DNA from 2 places in the Paenibacillus sp. V4I7 genome. Region 1 is predicted to be linked to the other one. Evidence: riboswitches for the same ligand, from Rfam matches in the RefSeq annotation. Region 1 holds a riboswitch; the other holds the start of a gene.

Region 1 (4,302 bases):
TTCAGGGAGAGGGGAAAATAAAGCTATGTATTTACATGGTACTAGTAAAATAAACGACCAAGGCCACCTCGAAATCGGCGGTGTCGATGCAACGAAATTGGTTGCAGAATACGGCACTCCTTTATATGTATTTGACGAAGCGCTAGTACGTGGACGCTGCCGTGAATTCGTAGAAGCTTTCAAAGCGTCGGGTCTGAAATTCCAAGTGGCTTATGCCAGCAAAGCATTCTGCGTAATGGCGATGTGCCGAATTGTAGATGAAGAGGGAATGTCACTTGACGTTGTTTCCGATGGTGAGCTTTATACAGCGCTGCAAGCAGGTTTCCCAGCGGATCGAATTCATTTCCATGGCAATAACAAAACAATCGCTGAATTGGAAATGGCAATTGATGCCGAAATCGGCTGTTTCGTCGTAGATAACTTTATCGAACTTCAAATGTTGAATGCGATTGCCGAAGAGAAACGCCAAGAGGTGAAGATCTTACTGCGTATTACGCCGGGCGTTGAGGCACATACGCATGAATATATTTCTACAGGCCAGACGGATTCCAAATTCGGTTTCGACATGGGCAATGGCTCGGCATTCCTGGCGGTTCAAGAAGCTTCGCAATTAAGCAACGTGGAGTTATTGGGCGTTCATTCCCATATTGGCTCCCAAATTTTTGAAGTAGAGGGCTTCCGCATGGCAGCTGAGAAAGTGGCTGGCTTTGCGGTTCAAGTTCGTAAAGAAATCGGTGTGACGTTCAAGGTCATTAACCTTGGCGGCGGTTTCGGAATTCGTTATGTGAGCGAAGATAGCCCGCTTCCGGTTGCTGTTTATGTTAAAGCTATAACAGACGCGATTAAAGAGAATTTCGGCAGCAATGATTTTCCAATGCCTGAAATTTGGGTTGAACCAGGCCGCAGCATCGTTGGTGACGCGGGAACAACACTGTACACTGTTGGTACAACAAAGGATATTCCAGGGGTGCGTAAATATGTAGCTGTAGATGGCGGCATGACGGATAACCCGCGTCCTGCTTTGTATGAGGCTGTGTATGAGGCGATGTTGGCTAACCGTGCTACAGAGCAACCGACAGAGGTTGTATCTATTGCAGGGAAATGCTGTGAGAGCGGCGATATGCTGATCTGGGATCTGAACCTGCCAAAAGTTAGTTCAGGAGACGTTCTAGCAGTATCTTGCACAGGTGCATACAATTATGCAATGGCAAGCAATTATAACCGTATCCGCCGTCCTGGTGTTGTCTTCGTGAAAGATGGTCAAAGTGATCTCGTCGTAAAACGCGAAACGTTCGATAACATCGTTGGTAATGACCTCATTCCTGCAAGAATGAAACAAATGAGCGAGACCGTTTAGGTTGTTTTATATAAAAAGAAGGAAACCTCAAGCTTATACGGGGTTTCCTTCTTTGTGTTTTCTCCATCTCGAGATGGACTGCTCGTCCACTTTAAGCAGCGCAGGAAGCACATTTTCGCAGTCAAACAGGACATGGTCGGGGTAGAATGATGTTAGAAATATAGCGCAGTTTGTGAAATGGAAGTTTTCATAGTAGAATAAGATATTATTTCCTAAAGGAGTGGACCACAAATGGCCAAACAAGCAAAAATTAAACTAGCAGGTGGCGGCGAAGTTGTCATCGATCTTTTCGAAAACGATGCACCGAATACCGTTGCTAACTTTGAAAAATTAGCAAACTCCGGTTTCTACAACGGACTTGTTTTTCATCGTGTTATTCCAGGATTCGTAGCACAAGGTGGTTGTCCTACAGGAACAGGAACTGGTGGCCCTGGTTACCAAATCAACTGTGAAATCAACCCGAACAAACATGAGCGCGGCTCCTTGGCTATGGCTCATGCAGGCAGAAATACAGGTGGAAGCCAGTTCTATATTGCTTACCAACCGCAACCGCATTTGGATGGACAGCATACCGTATTTGGTAAAGTATCCAAAGGCATGGAATTAGTCGATGCTTTCAAAGGCAAAGATTTGATGGAGAAAGTTGAAGTTGTAGAAGTATAATTTGTCATAATCGAAAAGACGCCCGTTGATTAATTTCAATGGGTTCTTTTTTAATTTAATTCCGAGTGAATTCATAGAAAAAGTAAGAAATTAATGTGAAAAGGAAAAAAGCACTTGCTTTTTGTAAGTGTGAGTGATAAATTTTTCATTACCAAAGTAATTTTTAGCTAGTTCTTAGTTGTAAGTTACTTTTATATGTATGCAAACCTTCGGGGCGTGGTGAAATTCCACACCGGCGGTGATTCGATAACATGTACCCGTTACATGATTTCGATAAGTCCGTGACCCGTTTTGAAGCTAGCGGTACCTAAAACATAGCTTCGCTACGGCTGATCCGGTGCAATTCCGGAACCGACAGTATAGTCTGGATGGGAGAAGGAAAACGCGAACATTTGATTCGCTATGCATACTTGTACATTTTTTCACGTAAACAAAAATTCGGCAGGTCTGTCTTTTGAAGCAGATACGTCGTTGTTGTTTGATTTGATCAAAAATGCAGCAAGTATGGATGGATGAAGCTTCTTCGTGTTATCTAGAAAATCTCTGGCCCCTATCCGATACACGGAGGGGCCTTTTTGCATTCAAAATTTGGATGGACCTGAAAGGCGGTGAACTTTGTGCATGTACTGAATGACGAAGCTTACATGAGACTAGCTTTGCAAATGGCTGAAAGTGCTCTTGGTCAGACGGGAATTAATCCTGTGGTAGGGTGTGTTCTTGTTAAAAATGGGCGCATCGTTGGTATGGGAGCGCACTTAAAGCGCGGACATGGCCATGCCGAGGTTCTCGCCTTGCAAATGGCAGGCGAGGAAGCAAAGGGAAGCACGGCTTATGTGACATTAGAGCCATGCAGTCACTTTGGCAAAACGCCGCCCTGCAGCGACCGACTCATTGAGGCCGGCGTGTTACGGGTTGTCGTCGCTGGAACTGATCCGAACCCGCAGGTTGGTGGGACAGGCATCGCTAAACTGCGTGAGCATGGTCTCGACGTAACCGTTGGGCTGCTTGCAGAGGAGGCCGCGGCAATGAACGAGGCCTTCAACAAATACATCGTCACCCGTAAGCCTTATGTGACGATGAAGACTGCGAGCACGCTCGACGGCCGCATTGCCTCGAAGACCGGCGACAGCAAATGGATCACGTCGCCAGCGTCTCGTGCCTTCGTTCATACCCTGCGCCATCGGCATCAGGGTATCATGGTCGGCGCCAGCACCATCATCGCCGACGACCCGCTGCTGAGCGCGCGCGGCGACGTACCGGCTGTGCAGCCGGTACGGATCGTCGCGGACTCGCTCTTGCGAGTCCCGCTGGGCGCCCGGGTGCTCACGGAGCAGGATCGTCAGCCGACGATCCTGCTCGCGAGCTCGCAGGCGCCCGCAGAGCGTCGTGCCGCGCTGGAAGCGCGCGGCATCACGGTCCTCACCTGCGGGGACGGCCCGCAGGTGGACCTGACGCTCGCCATGCGGAAGCTCGGCGAGCGCGAGATCGGCTCCATCCTTCTAGAGGGTGGAGGGAAGCTCAACGGCGCTATGCTGGAGCAGCGCCTGATCGACAAGCTGGTGCTGATGTTTGCGCCGAAAATCATCGGCGGAGGCTCTGCAGCACCTGTAAACATCAACTTCGATGGAATCGCGAAGATGGATGATGCGATTACGCTCGACCGACTCAAGGTCGAGCAGTTTGGACCGGATATTTGCATAACTGGCTATCCGAATTATAAGAGCTAACGAATGGAGGACTTGCATGTTTACCGGAATTATTGAAGAAATCGGCCACATGCGCCGCATTCATAGTCAAGGGCAAGCCATGGTGTTGACCATTGCTGCCAAGAAAGTGCTTGAAGATGTCCACCTGGGTGACAGTATATCTGTAAATGGCGTCTGTTTGACAGTCATTTCCTTTGATAACGACTCATTTTCAGTGGATGTTATGCCAGAAACATACCGTAAGACGAATCTTCGCAAACTACAAACTGGCACCCGCGTGAATTTGGAGCGAGCGATGGCAGCGAATGGCCGGTTCGGGGGGCACATTGTTCAAGGGCATGTGGATGCAACCGCAACGATCCTTTCACGAATACCCGAGGAAAATGCGGTCGTTTACCGGTTCGAACCGGAGAATAAACACATTTTCCGATATATCATTACTGGGGGTTCCATCACAATTGACGGCATAAGCCTTACCGTTGTTGATGTTAATGATCGTGAAGTGGCGGTTTCCATCATCCCGCATACCCTTGCTCAAACGGTCCTACATGATAAAAAGGCTGGGGATACGGTCAA
Region 2 (4,302 bases), 320 kb from region 1:
TTATTATTCTATCCGCTTTTAAGTGTACTATGGGTAAGATGGTCTTATCAAAGTAAACCACTTGAACTCATCACGAGAAGTCTAGTATTTAGTGGACCAATGACTTTGCTTCAATGGTTTTTAGAGAGGAAAACCGATTTGTTTAGATGGAAATCCTGGTCCGCTCTTCATACGTTTGCGTCCATTAACTTTACTTTGTTTACGATAAGAGGGTTTGTGGGTTTATTAAGAAGGATAACGCCTGAGATAAATGTTAGAGGAGGAAATTTCGTAGAGGAACGAGCCAATAGCAAGATGCTTTCACCTGAGTTCATAGCAAGTACGGCAAATCACCGACTGCCAAATGACAACTATGCACAAATCCAATAAAATTGAGAAATTATTATGGGCCATCGCACTCCCTGGGTTTGGTCAGTTTTTAAACGGGAAATATATAAAAGGTATCACGTTGATTATATTGGAATTTATCGTGAATTACATGTCAGAGCTCAATCAAATTATTATCGACAGTTTCAAGGGTAACATTCAAGATGCCATCCAGCAAACCAATTATCATTGGCTCATGTTTTACCCTTGTCTCTACATGTTTGGTATTTGGGATGCTTATAAAGACGGGGGAGATACGGCAGAGTATGCTTATGTTCCTTTTGTATTAGGCGCTTTCCTAGGGACGGTAGGAATCATCTATTCGGATGTGTTTCAACCTTTCGGCATTCTTTTGGGTCCAGTTTGGCTGCCTATGCTATTTTCATTTGTTGGTATTGCTATAGGCGTTGTTATATTTCAATTTTTAAAACGACGCCACTCGATGCTATAAAGGGTCTCTCTGTCAGATGTATAAGACAGTTAGAGATTCTTTTTTTATAAAATCAACTTATGTCAGTGGCTAATCGTCGCGAAAAAGGATTGCCAGTTAAACTGTAACATGTTATTATACACTTTATTAGAATATGAACCTTCGGGGCAGGGTGAAATTCCCTACCGGCGGTGAGGATACGTACGTGTATCTCAAGCCCGCGACTCCCTGTCTGTACAGATTGGGACTGACTTGGTGAAATTCCAAGGCCGACGGTATAGTCCGGATGAGAGAAGGTGAAGGACAACTTGTTAAAAATTCAATTTTTAATAGGTCTGTTTGTCAATGCCCCTGTTGATTGTAACAGGGGCATTGTCTCTTTCAGAAGGTTCAATTCAAAACATCATCTAGGGATCTTTGGGCTAATCTCTCAAAGTTTCTCCTATTGGGAGGTTTTTGAATTGGAAAATGTATTTAAGCTAGGAAGTAAGCGCGCAAGTTTGTATGCAACAAGTAGCAGGGGGATCAATGGGATCTGGTATGTGGCACTCGGAGCTATCCTTTGGGGGTTGGACCCTCTCTTTCGAATCTTATTGTTGAAGAGTTTTACCTCTGCTCAAATTGTGTTCATAGAGCATCTGCTGCTGGCTTGCTATGCCCTTCCAGTGCTGATAAAGTACCGTAAGTCCTTAGCCGGCAAACTAACACTAGCAGTTATTGGCGCACTACTATTTATTTCTTGGGGTGGATCGGCCATAGCTACCATACTCTTCACTTCGGCCTTCGCTCACGGCAGTGCAAACTCCGTCCTGCTTTTACAGAAGCTGCAGCCCTTGTTCGCCATCGTATTGGCTCGAGTACTGCTGAAAGAGACACTGCCTTCCAAATTTTCTGGCTATATCGTAATGGCGCTGCTAGGCACGTATCTGCTGACGTTTGGTTTTGCTTCACCGGAGATGGGCTTGAAGGATTTAGGCACGTTAAGCTGCTTATTTTCAATTCTAGCAGCTGTCTTATGGGGCGGATCGACCGTCATGGGTAAGTTCCTGCTTCAAAAAAACTTGGATTTCCCTGTAGTCACATCGCTGCGATTTCTGATGGCGATCCCGCTGCTAACGGTTGTTCTTTTGGTAAGTGGCGATGCTTGGCATGTAGGTGGTTCTAGTGCAGTTCTAACGCTTATCGCAGTCAACCTGCTGTTCCAGGCCTTTTTCCCAGGGTTGATCAGCATGCTCCTCTATTATAAGGGGCTGTCATCGACAAAGGCATTCTTTGCAACGCTTGCTGAGCTTGCTTTCCCAGCCGTAGGTGTGTGCATAAACTGGGTTGTATTTGGTCAAAAGCTGACCGTAGGACAACTTGTAGGCTTTGTCTTTATTTGGTTAACCCTATGGTTAATGAGCCGCAGTAAAGGAAATGTTTCTGTATAAATATGGACTGATTACAAAAATTTCAATCATTGAACGTAAAAAGAACCCGCTAGATTTAGCGGGTTCTTACTATTTTCTTAGAAGCTAGCTGCAACTTCTTTTGCTTGTGCAATTGCTTTTTCTTTAATGGATTGAGCTTTATCCGGCGTTACAGCCATGCCTTCAACAAAAATGGCTTCGAAGGAAGGGATACCGTAGAATTGCGAGATTTTTTTCAGGTAGCTGAAGCCACTTTCAAATGCTGCAGCAGGGCCTTCGGAATAAATGCCGCCACTCGCTTGAATATGTAGCCCTTTTTTGTTTGTCAACAAACCAACTGGACCACTTTCCGTATATTTGAAAGTTTTACCTGCAACGGAAATTGCATCAATGTAAGCTTTCAATACTGGAGGGAATGAGAAGTTCCACATTGGAGAAACAAAAACATATTTATCAGCAGCAACAAATTGGTCAACGATTGCGCCTAAACGTGCTACTTTTGCTTTTTCTGCATCAGAAAGCTGGTCAAAAGCTGTTCCTGATTGAAGTTTTCCCCAACCGCTGAATACATCAGCATCAATTTGAGGAATATCTTCTTTGAATAGATCCACAGAAATAACCTCATCTGTTGGATTCGCTTCACGGTATGCCTCGATAAATTCTTTACCTACCGCTAGGCTGAATGATGTTTGGTGATCGTGCGGGTGTGCAGTGATATAAAGTACTGTTGCCATAATTAAAACTTCCCTTCTATACTTAAAATAATTACAGTTCTCATTATAACTTATTTTGAGTAAATATCAAATAATAAATTAGTTACTTATAATAAGAGGGGGAACGTGCTAGTCCAACACCTATTTAAATAGAAATAGATTATTGTCTATTCGTTATTAGTTCAATGTCCATACCTCCAATAGAGCAAAATCATACTATATACAATTGGTTAATTGGAGGTGTTACAAACTTGTGGTGTACAATACCCATAAAAAAAATCGAATGACTCCAGCTACAAGAAAACATATACGTAAAAAGAAATGTATCATCAAAAAAAAGAACACAGGTGTATCAGCAGGAATAAAATGGAGGGACTCTAATGCCAGTCGGAAAAAAGACTGTAAAAAGAAAACAAAGATAGTTAGCCCTCTTAAAAGGAAAAAACGGAAACGTGCAGCTTGTCCACAACCAGAAATTAATATAACTGTTCCGCAAGGACCTCAAGGCTCACAAGGACCTCAAGGAACTCAAGGACTTCAAGGACTTCAAGGACCCCAAGGGCTCCAAGGGCCTAGAGGCATACAGGGAGCTCCTGGGCCAACAGGACCTATCATCATCCCTAATCTCAGCACTTTGCTAACTGCTAACAGATATTTATTTATTGCGGACACAGATGTAACTCTCCCAACAGTTATTCCTGCAAATCAATTCACAAACGATGAAAATGAATCAATAGCTGAATTTATAGATTTGGATCAAAATAGTTATGCAAATCTCTACATGAACGGAATCATGCAAGTTGGTGCCTCTTACAGTGTGAGTACAAATGCTTTGGCCATTATAAATGGCAATGACACCATTTTTGCAGGTACCCCAATATTACTTGAGATCGTTCGTTTATCGATTCAAATCATTTCTTGAAATGTTTCAATGTACGCAATTGATTTGCCCTTCCCTTTCACTATCACTAGCATAATCTAGTTGAGAGAAGTGAGGTGATATAAATGCCAATTACAAAACCCTTTATGGCTGCTAGAAGATTCAGTGCTACAATAGCTGACGGAACAGGGGTAGGAGCTGCATATAATATTCTTGCTACAGCCACCATCAATGACGCCGGTGCTGCTGCTACAGCTTTTCCAACTGCTCCTGCGTATTATAATCTTTATATTAATGCACAGATTCAAACAGCTGACACTTCAACAGCTACCACTACGGCTATTACCATTCCAGGCGGAGATGTACTCGATCCTGCGACTCCAATTGTGATCGAATTTATTGTAAACTAATTTTCTTTATTGACGAGATGCCGGCAATTCTTATTGTTTTTAGGATTGTCGGCATTTTCCAAATAATACTCACTGGGTATATTAGTTTCGTACA

The links. A riboswitch is a leader RNA that binds a small molecule or an ion and turns the genes downstream of it on or off. The one in region 1 is predicted to bind FMN.
Region 2: it holds a riboswitch for FMN, as region 1 does, so the genes downstream of both, QFZ80_RS08640 (DMT family transporter) here and ribD (bifunctional diaminohydroxyphosphoribosylaminopyrimidine deaminase/5-amino-6-(5-phosphoribosylamino)uracil reductase RibD) in region 1, are expected to answer to the same signal.

The regions. Positions count from the first base shown of each region.
Region 1 covers NZ_JAUSZD010000002.1:1,975,146-1,979,447, forward strand. The annotation lists gene lysA (diaminopimelate decarboxylase) at 26-1,357, shown strand; gene QFZ80_RS10125 (peptidylprolyl isomerase) at 1,589-2,020, shown strand; FMN riboswitch at 2,222-2,404, shown strand; gene ribD (bifunctional diaminohydroxyphosphoribosylaminopyrimidine deaminase/5-amino-6-(5-phosphoribosylamino)uracil reductase RibD) at 2,638-3,747, shown strand; gene ribE (riboflavin synthase) at 3,764-4,302, shown strand, end outside.
Region 2 covers NZ_JAUSZD010000002.1:1,656,682-1,660,983, forward strand. The annotation lists gene QFZ80_RS08630 (CBO0543 family protein) at 1-369, shown strand, start outside; gene QFZ80_RS08635 (hypothetical protein) at 449-817, shown strand; FMN riboswitch at 951-1,098, shown strand; gene QFZ80_RS08640 (DMT family transporter) at 1,258-2,226, shown strand; gene QFZ80_RS08645 (FMN-dependent NADH-azoreductase) at 2,304-2,939, opposite strand; gene QFZ80_RS08650 (DUF4183 domain-containing protein) at 3,172-3,840, shown strand; gene QFZ80_RS08655 (DUF4183 domain-containing protein) at 3,924-4,208, shown strand.